One region of the Paenibacillus sp. J22FR83 genome, then DNA from elsewhere that is predicted to be linked to it. Evidence: predicted binding sites of a transcription regulator. Region 1 holds the regulator's gene; the other holds the start of a gene.
What was found. Region 1 encodes LexA, which represses DNA repair genes until DNA is damaged. Its sites were predicted from a motif close to CGAACATATGTTCG; they were not measured.
Positions count from the first base shown of each region.

Region 2: the regulator LexA is predicted to act here: its motif matches at 1,887-1,900, upstream of AC58PV_RS24200 (YolD-like family protein).

Region 1 covers NZ_JCAUAM010000004.1:32,546-40,487, forward strand. Annotated here, with positions in the region: gene glnA (type I glutamate--ammonia ligase) at 1-1,334, shown strand, start outside; gene AC58PV_RS08540 (aminopeptidase) at 1,853-3,091, shown strand; gene lexA (transcriptional repressor LexA) at 3,162-3,779, opposite strand; gene AC58PV_RS08550 (LysM peptidoglycan-binding domain-containing protein) at 3,924-4,325, shown strand; gene AC58PV_RS08555 (DUF896 domain-containing protein) at 4,468-4,653, shown strand; gene AC58PV_RS08560 (HAD family hydrolase) at 4,695-5,489, shown strand; gene AC58PV_RS08565 (1,2-dihydroxy-3-keto-5-methylthiopentene dioxygenase) at 5,575-6,114, opposite strand; gene metH (methionine synthase) at 6,330-7,942, shown strand, end outside.
Region 2 covers NZ_JCAUAM010000014.1:56,994-64,935, reverse strand. Annotated here, with positions in the region: gene AC58PV_RS24210 (HNH endonuclease) at 1-823, shown strand, start outside; gene AC58PV_RS24205 (hypothetical protein) at 939-1,808, shown strand; gene AC58PV_RS24200 (YolD-like family protein) at 1,920-2,261, shown strand; gene AC58PV_RS24195 (MazG nucleotide pyrophosphohydrolase domain-containing protein) at 2,524-2,823, opposite strand; gene AC58PV_RS24190 (SAM-dependent methyltransferase) at 2,999-4,486, shown strand; gene AC58PV_RS24185 (BsuBI/PstI family type II restriction endonuclease) at 4,483-5,424, shown strand; gene AC58PV_RS24180 (hypothetical protein) at 5,738-5,863, shown strand; gene AC58PV_RS24175 (hypothetical protein) at 5,877-6,164, shown strand; gene AC58PV_RS24170 (DUF4314 domain-containing protein) at 6,164-6,388, shown strand; gene AC58PV_RS24165 (hypothetical protein) at 6,642-7,385, shown strand; gene AC58PV_RS24160 (hypothetical protein) at 7,403-7,942, opposite strand, start outside.

The DNA of each region.
Region 1 (7,942 bases):
ATAATAATAACTATACTAAAGATGATATTCTTCGTATTGCCAAAGCTGAAAACGTTCGCTTTATCCGATTGCAATTCACAGACTTGATGGGAAGCATTAAAAACGTTGAAATTCCTTTAAGCCAACTTGAGAAAGCGCTTGATAATAAAATGATGTTCGATGGATCTTCTATCGAAGGGTATGTACGTATTGAAGAATCAGATATGTACCTATATCCTGATTTGGATACATGGGTTATTTTCCCATGGGTTACAGAAAGCAAAGTCGCTCGATTGATCTGCGATATCTATATGCCTGACGGAACGCCATTCGCTGGGGATCCGCGCGCTATTTTGAAAAATGCCTTGAAACAAGCAGAAGAAATGGGTTACACAGCAATGAACGTTGGACCTGAGCCAGAATTCTTCTTGTTCAAAACGGATGACAAAGGCAACCCGACAACTGAATTGAATGACCAAGGTGGTTACTTCGATTTGGCTCCGATGGATCTTGGGGAAAACTGTCGTCGTGATATTGTGTTAACGCTCGAAGAAATGGGCTTCGAAATTGAAGCGTCCCACCATGAAGTAGCGCCAGGTCAGCACGAAATCGATTTTAAATATGCGGATGCGATTAAAGCCGCTGACCAAATTCAAACGTTCAAACTTGTTGTTAAAACAGTAGCTAGACAGCATGGTTTGCATGCAACATTTATGCCGAAACCGTTGTTCGGAATGAATGGCTCTGGTATGCACTGTCACCAATCCTTGTTCAAAGGCGAAACGAATGTCTTCTACGAGGAAAGCGACAAATTAGGCTTGAGCACAGTTGCAAGACAATATATGGCTGGTGTTCTCCGTCATGCGCGTTCTTTCGCAGCAATTACGAACCCAACAGTTAACTCATACAAACGTCTAGTTCCTGGTTATGAAGCCCCTTGTTATGTAGCTTGGTCTGCTAGTAACCGTAGCCCAATGATTCGGATTCCTGCTTCCCGTGGACTTAGTACACGTGTTGAAGTTCGTAACCCGGATCCAGCGGCAAATCCTTACCTGGCACTTGCTGTTATGCTTGCAGCTGGTTTGGATGGCATTAAGAACAAAATGCAACTTCCTCCGCCAACAGATCGCAACATCTATGTGATGACGGAAGAAGAGCGTGAAGCAGAAGGCATTCCTAGCTTGCCTCTTAACTTGAAACAAGCGTTAGACGAGTTGCTTCGTGACGATGTTGTTTGCGACACACTTGGTGAGCATGCGCTAGCGCATTTCTATGAGTTAAAAGAAATTGAGTGGGATATGTACCGCACACAAGTTCACCAATGGGAAAGAGATCAATATCTATCCCTCTACTAGGATCATTGAAACCCTCGACGCTGAGCGTCGGGGGTTTTCATACAGTTAATTTTAACCATTTCACACGATTTGATCGGTAATGGCGAAAATAACTACATTTTTTCCATCTAAGTAGAGTTTTTGAAGAAAGTCAGTCCAAATACCTGTGTATTTTCCAGTTAATTCAAGTTTCTCATTAGTTTCTAGCCCCCAAATACACCATTTATCAACTTACCTTTCAGCAACTCAGCCCACCGGCAACTCAAAAACTTATCAACTAGCTTACCTTCCAAGCCCATCACCAAAATCCGAGCTACCAAAGCCCGATAGGGGAAAACTCATTCCCAAAATTTGACCAACATCCCTCGATAACACCTCTTGAGTAGTAGATTAGCTCAACGCAGACTCCTGTGCTCCATTCATTGCTAATCACTAATCGGGTATTGTATGATTAGAGGGACAGTTAGATACGTATCGCCCTTCAGACTCGCATAGCATGTACTGATGGGCTTTTTAATGCGAAGGAGTGTAATTGAACAATGGATAATTTAAATCGTCATTTAGAGAAGTATGCAGAGTTAGTCATTCGAATCGGTGTTAACTTAAATAAAGGTCAGGATTTGTTGGTGGAAGCACCCATTGAGACATTGGATTTAACAAGATTAATCGTGCAGAAAGCTTACGAGGCTGGAGCAAATTTTGTCCATGTGCATTGGCAGGATGATGTGGTAACTCGTAATAAATTTGACTATGCATCCGAGGATTCAATGGATTACTATCCAGAGTGGTATACGACGATGCTCGAACGTTTTGTTGAAAACGGAGGGGCTTTATTGAACATTAAAGTACCGAATCCGAATTTATACGATGGTATAGATGCCAGTTTAATTTCTCGAGCATCGAAAGCCGCTTCAACAGCAAGAAGCAAGTATCAGCAATATGTGCGAACAGGTGAGTTCAGTTGGTGTTTAATTAAAGCTCCTACGGAGGCTTGGGCTTCTATTGTGTATGGTGATCTGCCCGAGGAGCAGCGAGTTCCTGCGATGTGGGATGCTATTTTTAAAATTAACCGTGTCTATGAAGAAAATCCTATTGAGGCTTGGCAGTCACATTTGGATACGTTGAAAGCTATACATAGCTCGTTGAATGAAAGAAGTTATAAAGCATTGCGATACCGGGCTACAGGGACGGATTTACGCGTCGAGCTACCGGAAGGACATATTTGGCTAGGTGGGGATAATAAAAACTCGCGCGGTGTGCGTTACGTGGCCAACATGCCGACAGAAGAAGTGTTCACCATTCCTAACCGAACTGGTGTTAATGGTACAGTTGCAAGTACGATGCCATTAAATATCAACGGGGCTTTAGTGGACCGGTTCTCTTTTACGTTCGAAGCTGGAAAGGTAGTAGACTTTCAAGCAGAGGTGGGTTATGAGCACTTGGCACGTTTGTTGGATATGGATGAAGGCGCACGCTATTTAGGTGAGGTTGCACTCGTACCTTTTGATTCGCCGATTTCCAATTTGAATCGTATTTTCTACAACACAGGCATTGACGAGAATGCTTCATGCCACTTGGCATTGGGTAGTTGTTACCCAATTAACTTGAAGGATGGTACGAAGCTATCGAATGCAGAGTTAAAGGATCGCGGAGGGAATAGCTCATTAATTCATGTAGACTTCATGATCGGTTCTGCAGAGCTTGAAATCGATGGGGAACTGGCTGATGGTTCGATCGAACCAATCTTCCGTGCAGGGAACTGGGTATTGACGTTTTAAATGTAAAAAGCAAGGCTCTTAAGTGAAATTCACTTGGAGAGCCTTGCTTTTTTTGTGATATCTGCCGAACTTACATATCCCGGAACAATCCAATTACTCGTCCAAGAATCGTTACATTCTTCAAAAGAATAGGTTGTAAAGCGGAGTTCTCTGGTTGAAGGCGGATATGATCCTTCTCCTTGTAGAAACGCTTAACAGTAGCTTCATCATCTTCCGTCATCGCGACAACGATATCACCGTTATTCGCGGTTTGTTGTTGTTTAACGATCACATAGTCACCATTATGAATACCAGCTTCAATCATACTGTCTCCCATAATGCTCAGCATGAACACGTTGTTGTCACCGACCATACTTGTAGGAAGAGGGAAGTAATCTTCGATATTCTCAGTGGCTGTAATAGGAACACCAGCTGTTACTTTACCAACAAGGGGAACACGAGCGACGGACACTGCGAATTGAGATTCGGCGCCATCAAGCCCTAGAATTTCAATTGCACGCGGTTTGGTAGGATCTCGACGAATCATGCCTTTTTTCTCAAGACGTTCCAAATGGCCATGTACGGTAGAACTGGAGGCAAGTCCAACAGCTTCGCCGATTTCTCGAACGGAAGGCGGATACCCCTTATCTTTCACTTCGCTCTTAATGAATTCCATGATTGCTAGTTGACGCTGCGAAATTTTACTCATAAGATATCACTCCAATACTGGTAATCATTACCCAAAGTATAACATAGAACCCGAGTTCGTACAAACATAAGTTCGAGAAATGGTTGACTCAAACATGTGTTCGTGTTATTCTAAAAACAGAACAAATGTTTGGGGGATGATTTTATGTATATGGCTTATTCACAATCTAATGGAAGAACAACACTTCAAGGTACTGCTCATGCATCCAAAAGGATGACGATTAAACAGGTATATGCGAAGCTACTACTTCGTTTCTTAGTGATAGCAGTAATTCTTGGAACTGTGTTTTCATTCGGTGCGATCGTACAAGCCTATGCTGGTGAAGGCTCAGTAACAGTGTCAACACCGATCACTTCCGCACAAGCAGTAGCCAAAGCTACGCAACACGAGAAGGTTGTTATTCAGAGTGGTGATACGCTTTGGGGGATTGCAGAAGCTCACAAAAAGAAAAGTGAGAACACACGTTCTTACGTTGAGAAATTGAGATCATTTAATCACTTATCGAACAGTTCCTTGCAAGAAGGACAAGTTATATTACTACCATAATGAGCTATTAATAGTTCATGCTATAGATGATTGTTCGAGGCATAGCCACCTGTTGCTATGTCTCTTTGCGTTGTTTCCTTGACATTCCTAATCGGTGATGGCAAAGTAGTAATCATATGAAATTTTGACTGGGAGGATTACAATGAGTGACAGCATGGATAAGACAATTGAGCGAATCAATGAACTAGCTCGGAAGGCGAAGACCGTTGGCCTAACTGACGCAGAGATTGATGAGCGAAATGAGCTAAGGAAAATCTATATTAACGCATTCAGGGGTAACCTGAAAGTTCAATTAGATTCCATTAAGTTTACTGACGAAGAGAAATAACCTTACTACAATAGATACTACATTCAAAGGGGAAATGAATGATGACGTTGAAAGCTGTTCTGTTTGATTTGGATGATACACTGTTATGGGATGATCGTAGTGTGGAGGAGGCTTTTGCTGCAACATGTGCAGAGGCGGCGAAGCATGTGAATGGCTTGAACCCAGAGGAATTAGAAGCATCTGTTCGTAAAGAAGCTAGGAGTTTATATGAATCATACGAGCCGTTCCCATTTACCAAAATGATTGGGATTAACCCTTTTGAAGGACTATGGGCTAACTTCACGCAAGGCGAAGATGAGAACTTCCGTAAATTAGAGAAATTGGCTCCTGGCTACCGAACAGAATCTTGGACTAGAGGACTTGCGGGATTAGGAATTGAAGATCGTGAGTTAGGGTACAAGCTTGGGGAATTATTTGCTGCCGAACGTCGCAGTCGTCCTTATGTATATGAAGAAACCTTCCGAGTATTAGATGCGTTGAAAGGGAAATACAAACTTCTTCTTTTAACCAATGGTTCACCTGACTTGCAAAAAGAGAAATTAGCAGGAGTGCCTGAGATTGCATCCTATTTTGATCATATCGTGATTTCTGGTGAATTTGGGCAAGGGAAGCCAGCTGCCGCCATTTTCCGTTATGCTTTGGGTCTTCTAGAAATTAGTGAAGAAGAGGGCATTATGATTGGGGACAAGCTGACTACAGACATTTTAGGATCTGGAAGTATTGGCATGCGCAACATTTGGATTAATCATCACGGACTTAAGAGTGGCGATGAAATTGTACCTGCTTATGAGGTATCACGTCTTCAGGATATTTTACCGATCATCGATAAAGGTTAATTTCAATAGAAATAAAGCCCAACAGCTGCTTAAGACGCAATGGTCTAAAGTGCTATTGGGCTTTCTTGTTTGCATGAACGCTGGATTAAGCTTTAATAAAGTCAGGATCATCAATATTGTAAGCAACCCAGCCATCTTTTTCGATGAAAAGGCGAACAGCGACGATTTCACGATTTTCCATCAAGGTGAAGAAATGGTTCGTGTTTTCTGGAACGGAAATCACATCACCTGGCTCAAGTTCTACATCGAAATAGCCTAGCTCTTCGGACTTGATGATGAATATCCCTTTACCAGAAACGATAGCGCGAATTTCATCTTCGGTATGCGTGTGCACTTGTTCGAATTTCTTCAATAATTCTTCAATATTCGGAGTTACGTCAGATAGGGAGATAACATCCCAAATTTCATACCCGCGTCGTGCAGCTAGATCTTTAATTTCAGCTTCATAAGTGGAAATGATTTCTGCTTTCTCGTCATCGCTAAGGATGAATTTCTCACGAAGTGCTGCAGGAAGCTTGTTCGCATCCCAATGTTCGTATACGACTTCTTGACTATCTAAGAAGGCTTTAACTTCTGCTTCGCCTTCGATGCGCTCATTGGTGTTACGAATTCTAATTTGTGCCATGTGATATCCCTCTTTCATAAATAAATATATACATATTATAGTGGATATCAAGCTAACTGTCGATGGAAGGAAATAAATTTTTCCGATAAATCCAATAGGAATTAATGATAATTCAAAATCTTTTCATAGAAGCCGTATTCTGTTACACTAAATCTTAACATAATTTGTCGTTTTTTATGATTCTGCGTTAGGAAAAGTTGAGAGGGAGTCTAGTCATGAAGAAACCACCGATTCAAGAACAGCTTAAGAAGAAGATTATGATCCTAGATGGTGCCATGGGTACGATGATTCAGCAAGAGGATTTGACTGCTGAGGATTTCGGTAGCGATGACCTAGACGGATGTAATGAAATTCTATGTGTTACACGCCCAGATGTTATTCAAAAAATTCATGAAGCTTATTTCGCCGCCGGCGCTGATATGATAGAAACGAATACGTTCGGAACGACGAGTGTCGTACTGGCAGAATATGACTTGCAAGATCGTCATCGCGAGTTGAACATCGCTGCTGCGAAATTGGCGATTGCTGCCGCGGAAAAATATTCGACACCGGAATGGCCGCGTTATGTTGTGGGTGCAATGGGACCGACGACTAAGACTTTGTCCGTGACAGGTGGCGTTACGTTTGAGGAATTGGAAGAAAGCTACTATCAACAAGCGCTAGCACTAGTCGAAACAGGCGTTGATGCCATGCTGTTAGAGACTTCCCAAGATACACTGAACGTGAAAGCGGGCAGTATCGGAATTCGCAGAGCTTTTGAAACATTAGGTGTAGAACTTCCTATCATGATCTCGGGTACGATTGAACCGATGGGAACAACGCTTGCAGGTCAGAATATAGAATCCTTCTATATTTCCCTAGAGCATTTGAAGCCAATTTCAATGGGATTGAACTGTGCGACAGGGCCTGAATTTATGCGGGATCATATTCGTACGCTTTCTGGAATTGCCGATACAGCGATTAGTTGTTATCCGAATGCAGGCTTGCCAGATGAGAATGGGCATTATCATGAGTCTCCGGAGTCTTTGGCCAAAAAGATGGCTGGCTTTGCTGAACAAGGTTGGCTTAACATCGCTGGCGGTTGCTGCGGTACGACACCTGATCACATTAGAGCAATGGCAGAAACACTTGCGAACTATACACCAAGAGCGACATATGGCACACATCCACCTGCGATTTCAGGGATTGAGACCGTTTATATCGAGCCGGAAAATCGTCCCATCATGGTTGGTGAGCGGACGAATATTTCGGGATCCAGAAAGTTTAAGCGGCTTATTAAAGAAGGCAAGTTTGAAGAAGGTTCTGAAATCGCCCGTAATCAGGTGAAGAATGGCGCTCATGTGATCGACATTAATTTACAGGATACGGATATTGATGAAGCTTATGCGGTAGAAGAATTCATGCAAGAAGTGGTGAAAAAGGTTAAAGTTCCGTTGATGATCGACTCGACTTATGATCATATTATCGAGCTTGGACTCAAATATTCGCAAGGAAAAGCGATTATTAACTCCATTAACTTGGAAGATGGCGAAACGAAATTTGCGGGGATTCTACCGCTCATTCATCGGTACGGCGCATCCGTTGTTTGTATTCTTATTGATGAGCGTGGGCAGGCGGTTTCTCGTGAAGCCAAAATCGAGGTCGCAACACGTTCATATGAACTCCTAACTGGCAAGTATGGTATGAACCCAGAAGATATTATTTTTGATCCCAATATGTTCCCTGTAGGGTCTGGTGATCCGCAGTACATTGGTTCTGCAGTAGAAACAATCGAAGGCATCAAGCTGATCAAAGAAAAGTATCCACTCGCCAAAACGATTCTAGGTCT
Region 2 (7,942 bases), on a different contig from region 1:
TAAAGATAATAATAAGCAAACCCAAAAGCAATCCCATTTCGTACACGGTGATAACGGTGAATCAATTAAGATTACCGTCCGTTGGCATCGTGAAGGTAAGGACAACCCAAGAACCTCGGTTCCAAACGTCCCTGCTGTCCTAGAGCTTCCATCTAAAGTAAGTCATACTTTAGTAGTTCGAACATACTTCGATCATGAGGGGTTCAATACTGATTTTTGCTACTTTACGTTTATTCCGAGAGCTTTCGCTACAACAACGCAAGATGTAACTTATTTAAACAAGAAGAAGGATTTCATCTATGAGTTGATTCCAGTAAAGCAGCTGGACACCTTCCCTTACAACAATTACAGCAACAACAAGTTGCCCGAAGATACGGTAAAAGAGATGGAGGAAATGGCTAACGGGGTAAACTCCCTGCCATTATCATCAACCGAAAAGGATCAAATGATTAAAGCTAGAATCGGTCAGGGTAAATTCAAGCGAGACCTACTGGATCTAAGCAAGAAGTGCCGTATGTGCAGCGTTTCGGATGAGCGCTTTCTGACTGGTAGCCACATCAAACCTTGGAGTAAGTGCATAGAGAAGCCAGAGGAACGGGTTGATCCCAATAACGGTTTCCTGCTTTGTCCAAATCACGATTCCTTATTCGATAAGGGGTATATCTCATTCCAGGATTCAGGCGAGATCATCATTTCGCCTTTGCTCGATCTCTTAACGATAATGTCATTGAACATTAGGGACACTGATATCATCACGGTCAACGAGAAGAATCTGCCGTACCTGAACTGGCATCGAACTCGTCACAAGGATAAGCTTAATTAAGTTCTAGGCGATCTCTACCCGAAATAGTTCATTGTATCAGTTATTTTTATAATAAATTAGGGGATATTATATTTTTGGTAAACATGAAATCATATCAGTTTAAGGAGTTCGGAGTATGACACCAAATAAACCAGTCACCAGGGATGTTGCTTTGAAAAGTGGCAATCAGTGTGCATTCCCAAATTGTGATGAACCTATTTACGATGAAGAAGACCAAATTTATATCGGTGAATTAGCACATATCGAAGCAGATAGTCCAGGTGGACCTAGATATAATTCAAATCAAAGCGATAAAGAACGTCATGGTGTAGCTAATCTTATGTTTATGTGCTCAAAACACCACAAAAAAATAGACAAAAAGGCTTCTCAATACCCTGTTAAAGACTTGATTAAAATGAAGAAAAATCACGAGGACAGCATCAAGACGAAACTTAGTAAACAACTTGTTGATAAAATTGTGCAAGGTGCTCAGGATTACCTAAGAGAAAATGAAGATGAGATTGACTTGTCTTCAGCAGAAGAATTTATCAAATGGCTGAAGGATGATCTCGAACTCTCAGAAGATGAAGTACAACAAGAATTGGAGACCATCTCACACTGTTTAGAGAGCATTGCCGTTTTTAAGGAAGATATTCAAAGCTTTATTTATAATATATTGGTTCATGGGGACAGTAGTGGTTCTTCGTTAAATGTAGCTACAGAAAGATCAAAAAATATCGATGACGAAAGAATTTATGCAATTGTAAAGTTTTTAATGGAAAATAAGATTATCGATGATATTAATATGTATGATTTGATGGAAACGGTGCGGGATTTAGAGAACGACATTAGTTACAAAATAGCAAAGGGTATATGGGTGTTGAACGGTCGATATAGTTCATTGAATTCCTTAGTTGATTTTCTAGGGGTTAAGGATAAGAAAGAAGATGCTAAGAAGGATCTCAAGAAAATTCTATTTAAAAGAGATATCTCGCCTTTGCAATAGAAACAGCCATAACATGATTTTGGTAGCATTAATCATCTTGCGGTTCCAGATCATATCCAATATAATTTAATTAATAATCGAACGTTAGTTCTTGTATTGGGGGTATAAATAATGGGACATAAGCTTGCAGGTAACGGAATGTGGGAAACACGCTTCATCTTGCCCGAGCATCGAAATAGCATCATCCAAAATTATAAAGAGCAAAACCGCCGCGAGAAGCCGACCTTAGCCACAGATGAGATTCAAACCATTGCAGCTGCTGTCGCTCAATCCTACCGCCAAGAAGCAGAAGCGACATTTGAAGTATTTGATCCGTTCGAGAATAGGGAGATCCGCGGTATCGTAACGAGGGTAGATCAACAGCTACGCCAGTTCCGAGTTGGAGAGTGTGAGTGGATCAAGTTTAGCGAGGTTTTGAAAGCAACATGCCATGATAACCATTATATTGACTAAGTTTTTGCCTTCTGGGGGTTCGCCCTTGGAAGGCATTCTTGCTTTTTAGAACCGTATTGCGAAGGAGGGAGTCGTTAGTATGCTTGAGCTAACCACAAACCTGAAAGCTTACTACAAGTACCCGAACAGCTGGATCATAATGCAGATTACTGGTCTTGACGTGTACTTGAATCTATAAGGTTATGTCCTTGCCATGCGCCGCGTCTAGAGCACGGCGCTTTTAAGATTTTTACAAAATTACATCATCAAGGAGCGATCAGCACTACCAAGTTCTTGTTTTGTTTATTTCCATCTTACTCGTGAAAGACCTTTCTAGGTCAATCTCTAACTTGTTGGCAAGTTCGCAGATATTCCAAACAATATCGTACATTTCAAGCCCAAGGCGTTCTTTTATTTCCTCAATGTCTTTGTGATCTGGATGATAAGAAATATGCAACAATTCTCGAACCATTTCACCTACTTCAGTAACAAGAAAGAGACTTCTTTGTTCTATTGTGGACTTATCAAATCCTCTGGAGATACTAAGCTCGTTAACGTGTTTTTGCATTTCAGTTATTTTCATTAATGCCTATCCATCCCTTTATTATGTATTCGTGTTAGGGTGCTCCCTATCAATTATAGAACCAAGTTATCGTTTTTCCAAGGTGTCATTAGTTTTTAATGGAAATCGGATCATACGTTTGCATAGCGTGTTATACTAGAACTTAGTGTTTAAAATAAGCAGTCAGAGGTGTTTTATGTCTCAATTACTTGAAACTCTAGATAAAGAGCGATTAGCAGTAAATCCTTTATTAAAACGTAAATCCGAACTCGGTCAATTTTTGACTCCATCGAGTGTCGCAAAATTTATGGCTTCTCTTTTCGATAGGACCAAACTGTCAAATGCAAACATTCTTGACCCAGGAGCAGGTATCGGAGCATTAACGAGTGCTGTCTTAGAACGTCTTACTTCGGAACAGATAAGCGATCATGCTGAGGTTACTGTTGTTGAGATTGATGAGGTATTAAGAGAGCGGCTCCAAAACACATTAGGTCTATTTGATGACAAGCTATCTTTGAAAAGTGAAGTAATATCTGAGGACTTTATAGAATGGGCTACGACCACTTTAATGAATGAAGATAGCTTACTTGCAGGGACAAAAATTCGCTTCACCCATGCTATTCTGAATCCGCCTTATAAAAAAATTATGAGTTCATCTCGTCATCGTAAGATCCTACGTGGCGTTGGTATAGAGACGGTTAATCTTTATTCTGCTTTTGTCGGACTTGCCATTCAGCTTACGGAGGAAAATGGTCAGATCGTGGCAATCATTCCTAGAAGCTTCTGTAACGGACCTTATTTTCGCCCATTTCGTCAACTACTCCTTGAAAAAACAGCAATAAAGCATATGCATTTGTTTGATTCGAGGGACAAGGCTTTTAAAGATGATGAAGTACTTCAAGAGAACGTGATTCTTTTGCTTGAACGTGGAGGAAAGCAATCTAACGTAACAATTTCAACTTCAAAAGACGATAGCTTTATCGATTATTCAACAAACTCATATCCGTTCGAGAAAATTGTGCAACCTTTGGATTCAGAGATGTTCATTCATATCCCAACGTCAAATGAACCAAGCTTTATTGAAAGGTATCCATCAGTTCACTATTCATTAAGTGAGATTGGCGTGGAGGTTTCAACTGGACCTGTTGTAGATTTTCGAGTTAAGGGTCATTTGCGTGAAATGCCAGAAGAAGGAACAGTTCCTTTGTTCTATCCCAATCACTTTGTAGGGACAACAGTCGAATATCCAAAAGTTATGAAGAAACCCAACGCAGTTTTTGTAGATGACACTATGAAAAAATGGCTCTATCCGAATGGATACTACACTGTTGTAAAGAGATTCTCGTCAAAAGAGGAAAAACGCCGTATTGTCGCGGGAGTACTAACGCCCTCCAGTGTTGATTATTCTGAGGTGGGGTTCGAAAACGGACTTAACGTGCTTCACTTCAAAAAACAGGGAATATCCGCAGAGTTAGCATTTGGTTTATATGCATATTTAAACTCAACTGAAGTTGATAAGTACTTTCGAGTATTTAACGGACACACGCAGGTCAACGCAACAGATCTTCGGACTATGAAATATCCTAGCAGAGAGGTTCTTGAATATTTTGGTAGATGGGTTATGTCCAACTCTGATACAATAGGTCAAGAAGAACTAGACCGAAAGTTGGAGGAGATTTTGTGACCGAAGGAACTCACCCCAATCTTGAGGGAGCTTTGGAAATACTTAAAGCTCTCGATTTACCAAGAGCTCAAATAAATGAACGATCCGCACTTTGCCTTCTTGCAATATTAAACTTAACTGCTGATAAGACATGGTCAAAAGCGGGAAATCCGCTTATCGGTATAACACCGATGATGGAGTTTAGTCGCATAAATTATGGGAAAGAGTATGCCCCAAACACTCGAGAAACATTTAGACGTCAAACGATGCACCAGTTCATTGAAGCTGGGATTTCATTATACAACCCTGATAACCCAACACGAGCTGTAAATAGTCCTAAGGCTGTTTATCAGATCGAGCCAGAGGCTTTGGAGCTCATAAAATTATATGATACTCCACGTTGGAAATCAGCGTTAGAAGCATATCTTTCAACAAGACAATCTCTTGTAGAGCGGTATGCCAAAGAAAGGGATCAAAATAGAATCCCAGTTCAAGTTGCCCCAGGCAAACAGATCATGCTTAGCCAAGGTGAACACAGTGAGTTAATAAAGGCAATTATCGAGGATTTTGCTGAAAGGTTTGTCCCAGGAGGTATTTTAATATTTGCTGGCGATACTGGTGGAAAATACTTCGATGAGGAATTATTAAGTCAACTTGGTGTTTCCGTTGACTCACATGGAAAAATGCCAGATGTAGTTATTTATTATCCTAAGAAGAATTGGTTGCTATTGATTGAGTCAGTAACAAGCCACGGACCAGTGGACGGAAAACGGCATGATGAATTAGCACGGCTTTTCAGAGATTCTACTGCGGGTATCGTGTATGTTACTGCTTTCCCAAGTCGCTCTGTTATGGGTAAATATCTAAGTGTTATTGCATGGGAAACTGAGGTTTGGGTAGCAGATGCTCCTTCTCATCTCATACATTTCAATGGTGATCGGTTTTTGGGACCACATTAATTGATCCATTTTATAAAAAGCACCTATTCTATGAAGCATGACTTTCTTCTCGGTCTGCCTATAGAAAAGGTGCTTTTTATGTTGTGTAAAAGCACCAGTAAAAAGACCACTTGAAATAATTCGATACTTGAGCTAAAGTCAACAACCAACCGTTAATTCAATGGGGGGTAATCTATGGTCTGTCAAAACTGTAATAGTAGTAATGACGTAACTAATTTTCTTAAAGGAACAGAAAAAATGGTGCTCTGTGCCGATTGCCGCCTTAAGCTATTAGCCCCACATATTCAGGCTTCCGAAAGCCGGTGGAGTAATAATGCATGCCTGGGATATGCGATATTGGGCGCTCAACGGCTTGGATTTAGCCAGAGCCATTAACGGCGAGTTCGACCTGACTAGTCTTGAAGAAGCAACAGTCGTATACGAGTTATCGCCGTATTGAGGAGGGTCTAATTATGAGCCGCGAGCATTGTGAGCATTCCATTCAGCAGTATGTTCAGCATTCCTTGACCTGTTCGGACTGCATGCAGTCGGGTCTGGAACAGCAGTTGAAGGATAACGACTTTCCTGCATCATTTACTGAGGTTTACCTTAACTCCGAGTTAGGTTTCTCGGTAATAAGTATCAACAACCACGTAGACAAAGTATCTTTCTTCCGCAGCTTCGACGGCAACTCTGATTACCTTGGAACGTTCTACAATCTACAGGAAGCGGCGATGTCAACTAATGGGGGGCAACGATAATGTTTCCGAATATGGAGCAGGTCAAACAAGTGCGGGAATCGAACCCGAAAGGGGAGAGGGTCGAGTTGGTGTTGATGTCCGATCCCTATACTACTCTTAAGGCAGGTGACCAAGGCACAGTGAAATTGGTGGACGATGCGGGAACGATATTTGTAAACTGGGACAGGGGCTCCACCCTTGGTGTGGTCTATGGTGTAGACGTTATCAAGCATATCCGCAGTTGAGAAGTTTTATAAAAGCATTGAAACTATTAGAACGAGGTCAATACTTTTATAACGACAAAGACAGCTTTATAATTGGAAGGATATTTTTATAAAATCTAAAGGAACAATCAAAAATAGCACCTATTCTGTGTAGCATGACTGCTTATCGGTCTGCCGAACAGGATAGGTGCTTTTTTTTTTGTAAAATTGAGGTTATTAATTACCGATATAATGGGGTAGATGAGGTTTTTGAATAATTCAGCGAGGTGGCAACGTGAGTAGAGTAAATCAGAAGCAGTATCCCCCATCCGATACGAAGAAAAGGGTCGAAAAATTAGGCAAGCAAATAATTAAGAAAGATATGAGTCCTGCGAAACGTGAGTATCTCGGTAGCAAATGGAACACGCTACACTTCAAAGAGCTTTATGGATTAAGCTCTTTCCAAACGACAAGGAATGAAGGCGGCACTGACATGAAGCCAGTGGCTGTTCTCTTGGAATCAGATATCGATATTGACGATGTTCCAGTTATTGATGTCACCATAGACAAGGATACGGGTATAAACCTTAAAACAGATATCGGGTCGAGGCAGGTAAAAGCAGGGGAAGAGTTTTGCCTTTCTTATTATGAGTTCATGTTTTTAGTGATTCGTGATGAGTATGCGGGGTTTGTGAGTTATGGAGGTTATAAAGCGGTATGTCTGTCTGTAAAGACTGCTGTTAAATTTGATGAGCGAGAAGGCAAAAAGTCATATGAGTTCTTGGAAATAGATGAGGATTTGAGTTACGAATTACTTGAGGTTGAAAACAGCCCAGGTAAGGTTAAGCTCCCGATCCCAACGATCACCTTCATTCATGGTAAGGACGAGGATGGTAACGGCTTTGATTTTGGTAAAATTCGTGATTACCTAGAGGCTATTGATGAGAAGACTAAGGATGGTTGGAAGATAAAAGCGAAGTACATGGATAGTAATGATATTAGTCGCTTTCAGGCTCTAATCGATAAACATGCTAACTGAACTAAGAAGAGCCGATGTTATTCGGCTCTTTTCGTGTATTTATCATATATTGGTGTTCTGCCCTTTAAGGTGAAGTACTCATGAAGGAACTTTTTTCTATTGTATGTTACACCGCGTTCTTCGAAGACGGCATAAATCGTATCCAGTGTATCTAGTTTTTCTGAGATCAGTTCACCGTTGCTGTTATCTTTGAATAACTGCTCAGTGGAGTCTCCTTCAACTGGTTTGAAGATAAAGGTTTCCTCCAGGTATGTGCATGTGCCAACCCCGATTGAATTTAAAGAATAGGTTTCCACATTGCTTGAGGTGCGTTCGAAGTCATCCGGAGAAAACCATTCTTTAAGATCTTCGATCTTGTCGACAAGTTGTTCCATCCTTGTTCTTTGCGTCAGCTTAGTCTCGACACTACCGTAGTATCTCAAAGTGATAAATTTCTCGTTGCTACTCTCGATCACAGCGGGGTAACAGGATTGTAAGCTTCCTATAGTGCTTATCTTTTTGCCTGTTGAGTTTTTGACATTGAAGATTCTAAAGTACAGTAGAACTACATCCCCAAC